DNA from 2 places in the Actinoplanes hulinensis genome. Region 1 is predicted to be linked to the other one. Evidence: riboswitches for the same ligand, from Rfam matches in the RefSeq annotation. Region 1 holds a riboswitch; the other holds the start of a gene.
The links. Region 1 has a riboswitch for thiamine pyrophosphate ahead of KZ829_RS22945 (ECF transporter S component). Riboswitches for the same ligand answer to the same signal wherever they lie in the genome.
Positions count from the first base shown of each region.

Region 1 (4,885 bases):
CACGCGTACCAGATCGTCTGCCGGTTTTGTGGCGGCCTTGATCGGCGGCGTGCTGAAGCCTGGCACCCAGACGCCCTCGCCGGCGAGTTTGTCGCCGTAGGCGGCGAAGATCAGCTCGGGCGTGCCGTCGGCGCGCACGCCACCGCCCGGCTCCAGGACCACGACCCGGTCGACCAGCGGAAGGGCCTCGGCCACCCGGTGTTCCACGATGATCAGCGTGGTCGAGGGGTCGGCGGTTCGGGCCACCGCGTCCCGGATCAGCCCGGCGCCCGCCGGGTCGAGGTTGGCGGTCGGCTCGTCCAGCAGCAGCAGCCCGGGCCGCAGGGCCAGGACCCCGGCCAGGGCGAGACGTTGCGCCTCACCGCCGGAGAGCGCGGCGGTGGACCGGTTGACGGGGTACGGGAAACCGACGCGATCCAGTACGTCGGACACCCGTGGCCAGATCTCGCCGGCCGGTACTCCCCGGTTCTCCAGCCCGAACGCCACGTCGTCGCCGCTGCGGGCCATCACGAGCTGGGTCTGCGGGTCCTGGAAGACGATGCCGACCCGCTCGCGGGCCTTGCGCGGGTCCAGCCCGTCGATCTCGATGGCGCCCTCGGACTCGCCGGAGTCCTCCGGCAGCAGACCGGCGAGCGCGGCGAGCAGGGTGCTCTTGCCGGCCCCGGAGGGACCGAGCAGCAGCACCCGCTCGCCGTGCCGGATCTCCAGGTCCAGCCCGCGGACCGCCCAGGCGCGGCGCCCGGCGTGCCGCCACCCGAAGCCGCGAAGCCGAACCTCACTCATGAATCAGATCGTTGCCCGCTCGCGGCCGGCTCCGAACCGGTCCAGCACACCGGTCGGGGCCAGCGCCCGGACCAGCGCCCAGGAGCCGAGGCCGGCGATCACGGCGCCGCTCAGGACGGTGATCAGCGCGTACGGGATCCGGTAGGACCAGAGGGCGGTCTCCGAGTTCCACACGAAGAAGTCGAAGATCGCCGCGCTCACGCCGGTCAGCGTGCCGGCCAGCAGCGCGGTGCCGATCCGGAACGACTGGTAGCGGAACGCCGCGAACGCCAGCTCGGCGCCGAGACCCTGCGCCAGGCCCTGCCAGACGACGGTCAGGCCCCAGGTGCTGCCGAGCAGCCCGGACACCAGCGCCGCCACCAGCTCGGTGTAGAGCGCCGCGCCCGGCTTGCGGATGATCAGGCCGCCCAGCACGGCCGGGATCAGCCAGACGCCGTACAGCACGGTCTGGGACGGGGGGAAGAAGGCGAAGGCGCCCTCGGTGATCACCCAGAGGTTGCCCCACGCCCAGAAGATGACGCCGAACGCCACGGCGATCACCGAGGCGATCACGATGTCTATCGTGCGCCACCGGTTCGGGTTGATGTCTTTCATGTACGCCTCCCAGCGGACACCGGGAGGAGACGCACGCCGCGACCCGGGCAGCGGCGCCCGGGTGCGACGCGGCTGGAGAGGACCGAACTTCCTGCGCTGGCATTACCCAGATCAGGTACGAGGGTCTGCGGTCACCCGCACTCTCAGCGCTGTGCGCTCCCCTGTCGGATCGAAGCCCGTCCGCTCTCGCGGGCAAGGCCTCGGTGGATGTGCTTCGATGACCGTAACACCTGGTAGCAGCGCGGCACAGGGAGGTAGTGATCACGTGATCGAGGTCAAGGCCAGGGGCATGACGTTCGATGTGTACGAGGGGGGACCCTCGGACGGCGATCCGGTCCTCCTGCTCCATGGATTCCCGCAGGACTCCCGTGAGTTCGACCTGATCCTGCCCCGCCTGCACGAGGCCGGGCTGCGGACCTACGCCCTGGACCAGCGCGGCTACTCGCCCGGCGCGCGGCCCACGGCGGTCTCGGCGTACCGGATGTCGGAAGTCACCGACGACGCCATCGCCGTCCTCGACGCCCTCGGCATCGAGAGCGCCCACGTGGTCGGCCACGACTGGGGCGCCCAGGTGGGCTGGCAGCTGGCCGTCCACCACCCGCACCGGGTCCGGACCCTGACCGCGATCTCCGTGCCGCACCCGCGGGCGCTGCTGCTCGCCCTCCGGGTCCGGCCCTCCCAGCAGGCCCGGCTCGCCTACATGGGGTTGTTCCGCTCCGCGATCGCCGAGAAGGTGCTGTCCGCCCGGCACTCGCTCGCCCTGCGGCTCATGCTGCGCCCCATCGGGATGCGCGCCGAACAGTACGTGGCGGCGATGCGTGAGCCGGGCCGGCTGACCGGCGGGCTCAACTGGTACCGGGCCATCGCCAGCGAGGAGTACTCCGGGCTCGGGGTGGTGACCGTGCCCACCACGTACGTCTGGAGCGACAAGGACGGGGTGGTCGGGCTCACCGCGGCGCTGCGGACCCGGGACTGGGTGCGAGGCGAGTACCAGATGGTGGCCATGCGCGGGGTCAGCCACTGGGTGCCCGAACAGGCGCCACGCGAGCTCGCCGACGCCGTCCTGGCACGGATCGGCGTTTGACCACGAGCCCACGGGGGAACGCTCTCGCGACATGGCGGTCGATACGCACCACACCTCCCGTGAGACCGAGAAACAGCGCTGGGATCGCAACTTCGGCGATCTCCTCCAAGAACTCAGGGTCGCGCAGACCGGAGTGCAGATCCTCTTCGCGTTCCTGCTGACCCTGCCGTTCAGCAGCGGGTTCCCGAAGGTCACCGGCTTCCAGAAGGACACCTACATCGTCGCGCTGATCAGCGCGGCCTTCGCCACCGCGATGATCATCTCGCCGGTGGCGTTCCACCGTGCCCTGTTCCGGCAGGGCCGCAAACCGGAACTGGTCCGCTACGCCCACAAGATGGCGTCCGGCGGCCTGGCCTTCATGCTGGTCTCGATGGTCAGCAGCGTCCTGCTGATCACCGACTACCTGCTGAACTGGATGTGGGCCATCCCGCTGACCGTCGTCACCGGGGCCTGGTTTTTGACCTACTGGGCCATCCTGCCGTTCGCCCACCGGGAGTGGGGCGACGAGTCAGACTCGGCGTCCTCGTAGGCCCAGCGACCGCAGCTCCAGCTCGGCCAAGGCATCCACGGCGGCCGCGTCGCCGGCCCGCCAGCTCTGTGCGATGTCCGGGCCCAGCCTGGTCAGCTCACCGAGTGGGCGGCCGGCCAGCGCGCGCAGCGCCAGCAGGTCACGGCCGGCCGCGTCGTCCCGGACCGCGGCCGCGATCCCGGCCCGGCGCATCCAGCGCAGCCGCAGCGGCAGCCACAGGAACAGGACCAGAGCCAACGGTACGGCCACCGCCACCAGCGGCAGGATCAGCGCCAGCCGTCCGACGATCTCCTGCTGCTCGTGACCGGCGTCGGCGATCGCCCGCGCGGCGTCCGCGGCGCCGGTGAACGGCCTGGTCAGATCGTCACCGACGACCGGCACCCGGCCCACCTTGCCGGACGCGTCGGCCAGGTTGTCGGCGATGCCGCTGCCGGCGCTCTCCAGCTTCTGCCCGGGCACGGCGAGTCTCTCGACCACGTCGTTGATCCACAGTGCCACCCGGATCCACAGATAGACCCAGAGCACCACGAGGACGTCGGTGACCAGTTGGCGAAGAGCGACGGGGAATCGGTCCGCATAGGGCTTCACACCGGAAGCGTCGCACTCAGCTTTTCGCGGCGCACTCCGGGCACGTGCCGAAGATCTCCATCGTGTGCGAGACGTCGACGAAGCCGTGCTGGCCGGCCACCTTGTCGGCCCAGGACTCCACCGCCGGGCCGGCCACCTCGACCGTCCGCCCGCACGACCGGCACACCAGATGATGGTGGTGCCCCTGGCTGCACCGCCGGTAGAGGTGCTCCCCACCCGGCGGGCGCATGACGTCGATCTCGCCGGCGTCGGCCAGGCCCTGCAACGTCCGGTAGACCGTGGTGAGCCCGACCCGCTCGCCCCGCTCGCGCAACATCGCGTGCAGATCCTGTGCGCTGTGGAAGCCCTCGGTCTCGGCGAGGACGGCGCTGACGGCGCTGCGCTGCCGGGTGTTGCGGATAGTGCTCTCGGCGTTCACTGTCGGCTCTCCCTGGCGTGACTCACGGCGTCGGTGACGATGTGGGCGACGTGTTCGTCCACCAGGGAGTATGCGATCTCCCGGCCACGCCGCACACCCCGCACCACGCCGGCCCCCCGCAGCACCCGAAGATGCTGGGAGACCAGCGGCTGCGGCGCACCGAGCTTCTCCACCAGATCGTGCACGCAGCGCTCGCCCACGCCCAGCTCGACCACGATGGCTACACGGATCGGTGCGGAGAGCGCGCGCAACAGCGCCCCCGCGGACTCGTACGCCTCGTAACCGGTGGTCGTCATCGTTGCGACAACGGTACAGGGAGCGTGTCGTCAGACATGCAGGACGACATCGGGTGGCTCCGTGGCGGCCGGCGGGCGCTCGCGTCCGCGCCGGAACCGGCGGGCCAGGGCGCCGCCCACGGCGGTGGCCACGAACGCGGCCAGGGCCAGCAGCACGATCGTCGCGCCGGGCGCGGTGTTCACCTCGGCGGAGAGCAGGATGCCCGCCACCGCGGCCAGCACGCCGATCAGCATGGCCAGCGTCATGGTGCTGCGGAATCCGCGGGTGACCTGCTGGGCGGCGGCGACCGGCACCACCATCAGGGCGGACACCAGCAACAGGCCGACGGTACGCATGGCGATCGTCACGGTCACCGCGGTGGTCACCGCGAGCAGCAGGTTGAGGGTGCGTACCGGCAGGCCGCTGACCCGCGCGTACTCCTCGTCGTTGCAGAGCGCGAAGAGCGCCGGGCGGAACACCAGCATGGCGGCCAGCACCGCGGCGCCGAGCCCGCCGATCAGCGCGAGATCCTCCGGCGAGGTGGTGAGCAGCGACCCGAACAGGTACTGCATCAGGTTGCTGTTGCCGGCGCCGTCGGAGAGGCCGACCAGCA
Region 1 covers NZ_JAHXZI010000012.1:77,535-82,419, forward strand. Annotated here, with positions in the region: gene KZ829_RS22940 (ABC transporter ATP-binding protein) at 1-783, opposite strand, end outside; gene KZ829_RS22945 (ECF transporter S component) at 787-1,377, opposite strand; TPP riboswitch at 1,448-1,550, opposite strand; gene KZ829_RS22950 (alpha/beta fold hydrolase) at 1,646-2,461, shown strand; gene KZ829_RS22955 (DUF6328 family protein) at 2,493-2,990, shown strand; gene KZ829_RS22960 (hypothetical protein) at 2,970-3,578, opposite strand; gene KZ829_RS22965 (Fur family transcriptional regulator) at 3,595-3,996, opposite strand; gene KZ829_RS22970 (ArsR/SmtB family transcription factor) at 3,993-4,292, opposite strand; gene KZ829_RS22975 (metal ABC transporter permease) at 4,323-4,885, opposite strand, start outside.

Region 2 (4,885 bases), on a different contig from region 1:
ACGAGGTTCGGCAGCTCCGCCGCACGGGCGGCGATCACCTTGGCCACCGCCGGGTCGGAGATCATCCCGACCTTCACGGCGGCCACCGGCAGGTCCGACAGCACGGCGTCGAGTTGCGCGGCGACGATCTCGGCGGGCACCGGATGGATGGCCGTGACGCCGAGCGTGTTCTGCGCCGTGATCGCCGTGATCACCGACGTCCCGAAGGCCCCCAGCGCCGCGAACGTCTTCAGGTCCGCCTGGATCCCGGCACCCCCGCCGGAGTCCGACCCGGCGATCGTCAACACCACCGGCGGAGTCACCACCCACCCCCGCGGCCGGTGCCGACCGGGGCGGCGAACGCCGTCGCCAGTTCCCGGGCCGTCGACTCGGGGTCGGGTGACCGCATGAGCGCGCCCATCACCGCGATCCCCGCCGCTCCGGCCGCCGCACAGTCGGCCGCCCGCGACGGCGAGTCGATCCCGCCGAGCGCCAGCCAGGGCACCGGCGCACGCAGCTCGGCGGCCCCCGTGGCCCCGAGCGCGGGACCGTACCCCGGTTTGGACTCGGTGAGGTAGACCGGCGAGACCGTCACGTAGTCCACACCGGACAGCGACTCGGTCCCGTGCCAGGAGCGGCCCACCAGCGGGATCCCGGACGGCAGCGGATCGCCACCGGCCAGGTGCACGGCGTCGCCGCCCAACGGGTCCGGGCCGGCGACGATCAACCGGCCCGGGGGCAGCGACGATCGCAACTCGGCTGCCAGGGCCGCGCGTTCGGCGTACCGGAGATCGCGCTCACGCAGAACGACCCACGCCGCGCCACCGCGAACCGCCGCCGCGACCACCTGGGGCAACGGCCCGGCGGCGGACCGCCGATCGGTGAGCACGACGAGCCCGCCGGGGGTCACCATTCGGCGATCCCGTCGTCCTGGGTGGACGCCAGTGCGTGGAAGCGGCGTGGGATCCGCCCGGCGGCGCGGGCGAGCCGGCCGGCCGTGACCGCGTGCCGCATCGCCGCGGCCATCGCCGCCGGGTCGTCGGAGCGGGTGATGGCGCTGGCGATCAGGACCGCGTCGCAGCCGAGCTCCATGGCGAGGGCGGCGTCCGAGGCGGTGCCGATCCCGGCGTCGAGAACCACCGGCACGTCGACGCTCTGCACGATCAACTCGATGTGGTGCGGGTTGGAGATGCCCAGCCCGGAGCCGATCGGCGAACCGGCCGGCATGACGGCGGCGCACCCGGCGTCGGCCAGGCGGCGGGCCAGGATCGGGTCGTCACTGGTGTACGGCAGGACCGTGAACCCGTCCGCCACCAGGATCTCCGCGGCCTTGAGCAGTTCCACACCGTCCGGCAGCAGGGTCCGCTCGTCGCCGATCACCTCCAGCTTGATCAGCTCGGTCTCGAACGCCTCCCGGGCCATCTGCGCGGTCTTGACCGCGTCCCCGCTGGTGTAGCAGCCGGCCGTGTTGGGCAGCACCCGTACGCCGAGCCGGTCGAGCATCGGCAGCAGTCCGGGCCCGGCCGCGTCGACCCGGCGCAGCGCCACGGTGACGAGCGTGGTCTCGGACGCGACGACGGCCTCCTCCAGTGCGGCGAGACTGTTCGCCCCGCCGGTGCCGAGGATCAGCCCGTTCTCCGGAAGGAACATCGTCACCCTCCCTGCGCCGCGGTGAGGACCTCGATCCGGTCGCCGTCGGCGAGGTCGACCTGCCCCCACACCGACCGCGGCACGACCGTCCCGTTGACCGCCACGGCGACCCCGCGCTGGGCCGCGATGATCTCGGCGACCAGGGTCGCCACCGAGCAGGTGCCGGACCGGTCCTGGGTCTGGCCGTTGATCGTCAACTTCATCCGAACCTCCCGGGCGCGAACGCTTCCAGCAGTGGGTCCGCCGAGCCGGTGAACACCAGGTCGGCGATGAGTCGTGCGGTGATCGGGGCGAGCAGGATCCCGTTGCGGTGGTGGCCGGCCGCGACCACGGTGCGGCGGCTGTCGTCGAGGAACCCGAGCAGCGGCGCGTTGTCCGGGCTGCCCGGCCGGTGACCCACGGTCCATTCGGTGATCTCGTGCTCGGCCAGGCCGGGCACCAGGTCGAGGGCGGCCCGCAGCAGGTCGTGCACACCGCCCGCGGTGATCTGCCGGTCGGCGCGCTCCTCCTGGGTGGCGCCGACCACGACCTCGCCGTCGGCGCGCGGGACCAGGTAGACGTGCCGTCCGTCGGCCGCGCCGTCGATCACGTGGCGGAGCAGGCCGGGTTCGCCGCGCAGGCGCAGGACCTGGCCCTTCACCGGCCGGATCGGTAACCCGGTGAGGGTGGCGGTCCCGCAGCCTGCCGCGACCACGGTCAGGTCTTCATCCAACTCGGATAGATCAGAAATATGCTGTGCATAGACGCGCCCTTCCAAAGAAGAGCGCAGCGCCGCGACCACCTTGCGCGGATCGACCTGGATCTCGGTCGGCGCGAAGACCCCGGCCCGCACCCGCGGCGACAGCGCCGGCTCGAGATCCCGCAGCTGGGAGCCGCTGAGCCGGGCCAGTTTCTGGTGCTTCCACTCCCGCGCGCAATCGACCACGTCATCGGCGGTGAGCGCCACCGAGAGGGTGCCCGCCTCGTCGTAGCCGACGTCACCGAGCCGCGCCGCGAACGACGGCCACAACTCGCCGGAGGCCTCCAGCAGGCGGGTGAGATGCGGGTATTCGAAGGCCGACTCACCACCGGGCGCGAGCATCCCGGCCGCGACGTGCCAGGCCCCGTCCGTCCCGGCGGGCGCCGGGTCGTAGACGGTGACGTCGGCCCCACGGTCGAGCAGTTCGGCGGCGATGGCGAGCCCGATGATGCCGCCCCCGACGACGGCGATCCGGACGCTCATGACAGCGCCTGCAGGAACTCGGCCGCCGCTCCTTTCGGGTCCGCCGCGAAGGCGGAGACCGCCGCCACACCGTGCACCGCGAGAAGCGGCACCCGGTCAGCGGTGATCCCACCGATCGCGAGGACCGGCGTACCCGGAACCGCCTCGGCGACCGCGGCGATCGCGGCCGGCCCGAGCGGTGGTGGCAGCCCGTCCTTCGTGGAGGTGTGGAACGCCGGCCCGGCACCGAGGTAGCTCGCTCCGGCGGCGACGGCCGCCCGCGCGGCCGCGGGTGTCCGGCAGGTGGCGCCGACGATCGCGGCCGGCCCGAGGATCCGCCGGACGACCTCGACCGGCAGGTCGTCGGCGCCGACGTGGACGCCGTCCGCGCCCGCCGCGAGAGCCACCCCGACCCGGTCGTTGACCAGCACCATCGTGCCGGCCGGGCGACAGATCGCGACGGCGGCGACGGCCAGCTCGTACGCCTGGGCGTCGTTGGTCTTCACCCGGATCTGCACCGCGATGTCATCGAGCCCCGCGACACCGCGCACGACATCCAATGTGTCTGTTATGACATGGATACGGGGAAAGGCGATGCGCATGAAGCACTCCTCCCTGCGCCGGCATGACCCGGATCAGGTTCGACGGTCGGGGGCCGCATCAGCCCCCCTCTCAGCCCGGTGCCCGGACTCCCGTGGGTTGGTCGTAACCGGACCCTAACCGGTCCGTCACAGGAAAACTAGCGAACGTCCCAGACCGGTTCAGGAACCTCCACAACTTCGTTGTCGCCCCTGAACAGCAGGAAACGGTCGAAGGACCTGGTGAACCAGCGGTCGTGCGTGACAGCCATCACCGTGCCGTCGAACGCCCTCAGCCCCTCCTCCAGCGCCTCCGCCGAGGCCAGGTCCAGGTTGTCGGTGGGCTCGTCGAGCAGCAGCAGGGTGGCCCCCGACAGCTCCAGCAGCAGCACCAGGAACCGGGCCTGCTGCCCACCGGAGAGCGTGCCGAACCGCTGGTCCCCCTGGGCCGCCAGCTCGTACCGGTTGAGCGCCTTCATGGCGCCGGCCCGATCCATCCCGGACCGGTGCTCGTCGCCCCGCCACAGGATCTCGACCAGCGTCTTCTCCACCAGCTCCGGCCGGTCGTGGGTCTGCGAGAAGTGCCCGGGCCGGACCCGCGCGCCGAGCCTCGCCACCCCGTCGTGTGCCACGTACGCCAGCGGCGCCCCGTCCACCGGCTTGTGCTCCAGATCCGGGTCGCTGCCGCCGGCCGCGAGCAGCCGCAGGAAGTGCGACTTGCCGGTGCCGTTGGCGCCCAGCACCGCGACCCGGTCGCCGTACCAGATCTCCACGTCGAACGGGAACGTCAGGTTCTCCAGCTCGAGCCGCTCGCAGATGACCGCCCGCTTCCCAGTACGCCCACCGCGAAGGTTCATCTTCACGGCCTGGTCCTTGGGCGGCAGTGGCGGCGGCCCGGCCTCCTCGAACTTGCGGAGCCGGGTCTGCGCGGCCTGGTAGCGCGAGGCCAGCCCGTCGTTGAAGGCCGCCTTGTTCCGCAGCGTGAGCACGAGTTCCTTGAGCTTCTCGTGCTCCTCGTCCCAGCGCCGCCGGTTCTCCTCGAGCCGCTCGTGCCGGTGCCCACGTGCCTCGTGCCAGGAGGCGAACCCGGCCGGATGGGTCCACGCGCCGCCACCCTCGACGGCGACCACCCGGTCCGCGGTCTGGGCCAGCAGCTCCCGGTCGTGCGAGACGTACAGCACCGACTTGTTCGACTCGCGCAGCCGCTGCTCCAGCCAGCGTTTGGCGGGCACGTCGAGGAAGTTGTCCGGCTCGTCCAGCAGCAGCACCTCGTCGGCGCCGCGGAGCAGCAGGTCGAGGGCGAACCGTTTCTGCTCGCCGCCGGAGAGGGTCCGCACGATCCGGTGCCGGGTCTCCTCCCACGGCCGGCCGAGGATGGACACCGCCACCGTGTCGAACAGCACCTCGGCGTCGTACCCGCCGACCTCACCCCAGCCGGCGAGCGCGTTCGCGTACGCGATCTGGGTCTTCTCGGTCT
Region 2 covers NZ_JAHXZI010000001.1:548,978-553,862, forward strand. Annotated here, with positions in the region: gene thiD (bifunctional hydroxymethylpyrimidine kinase/phosphomethylpyrimidine kinase) at 1-302, opposite strand, end outside; gene KZ829_RS02630 (thiamine phosphate synthase) at 299-892, opposite strand; gene KZ829_RS02635 (thiazole synthase) at 886-1,629, opposite strand; gene thiS (sulfur carrier protein ThiS) at 1,632-1,832, opposite strand; gene thiO (glycine oxidase ThiO) at 1,829-2,851, opposite strand; gene KZ829_RS02650 (thiamine phosphate synthase) at 2,848-3,432, opposite strand; TPP riboswitch at 3,426-3,536, opposite strand; gene KZ829_RS02655 (ABC-F family ATP-binding cassette domain-containing protein) at 3,570-4,885, opposite strand, start outside.
Region 2: it holds a riboswitch for thiamine pyrophosphate, as region 1 does, so the genes downstream of both, KZ829_RS02650 (thiamine phosphate synthase) here and KZ829_RS22945 (ECF transporter S component) in region 1, are expected to answer to the same signal.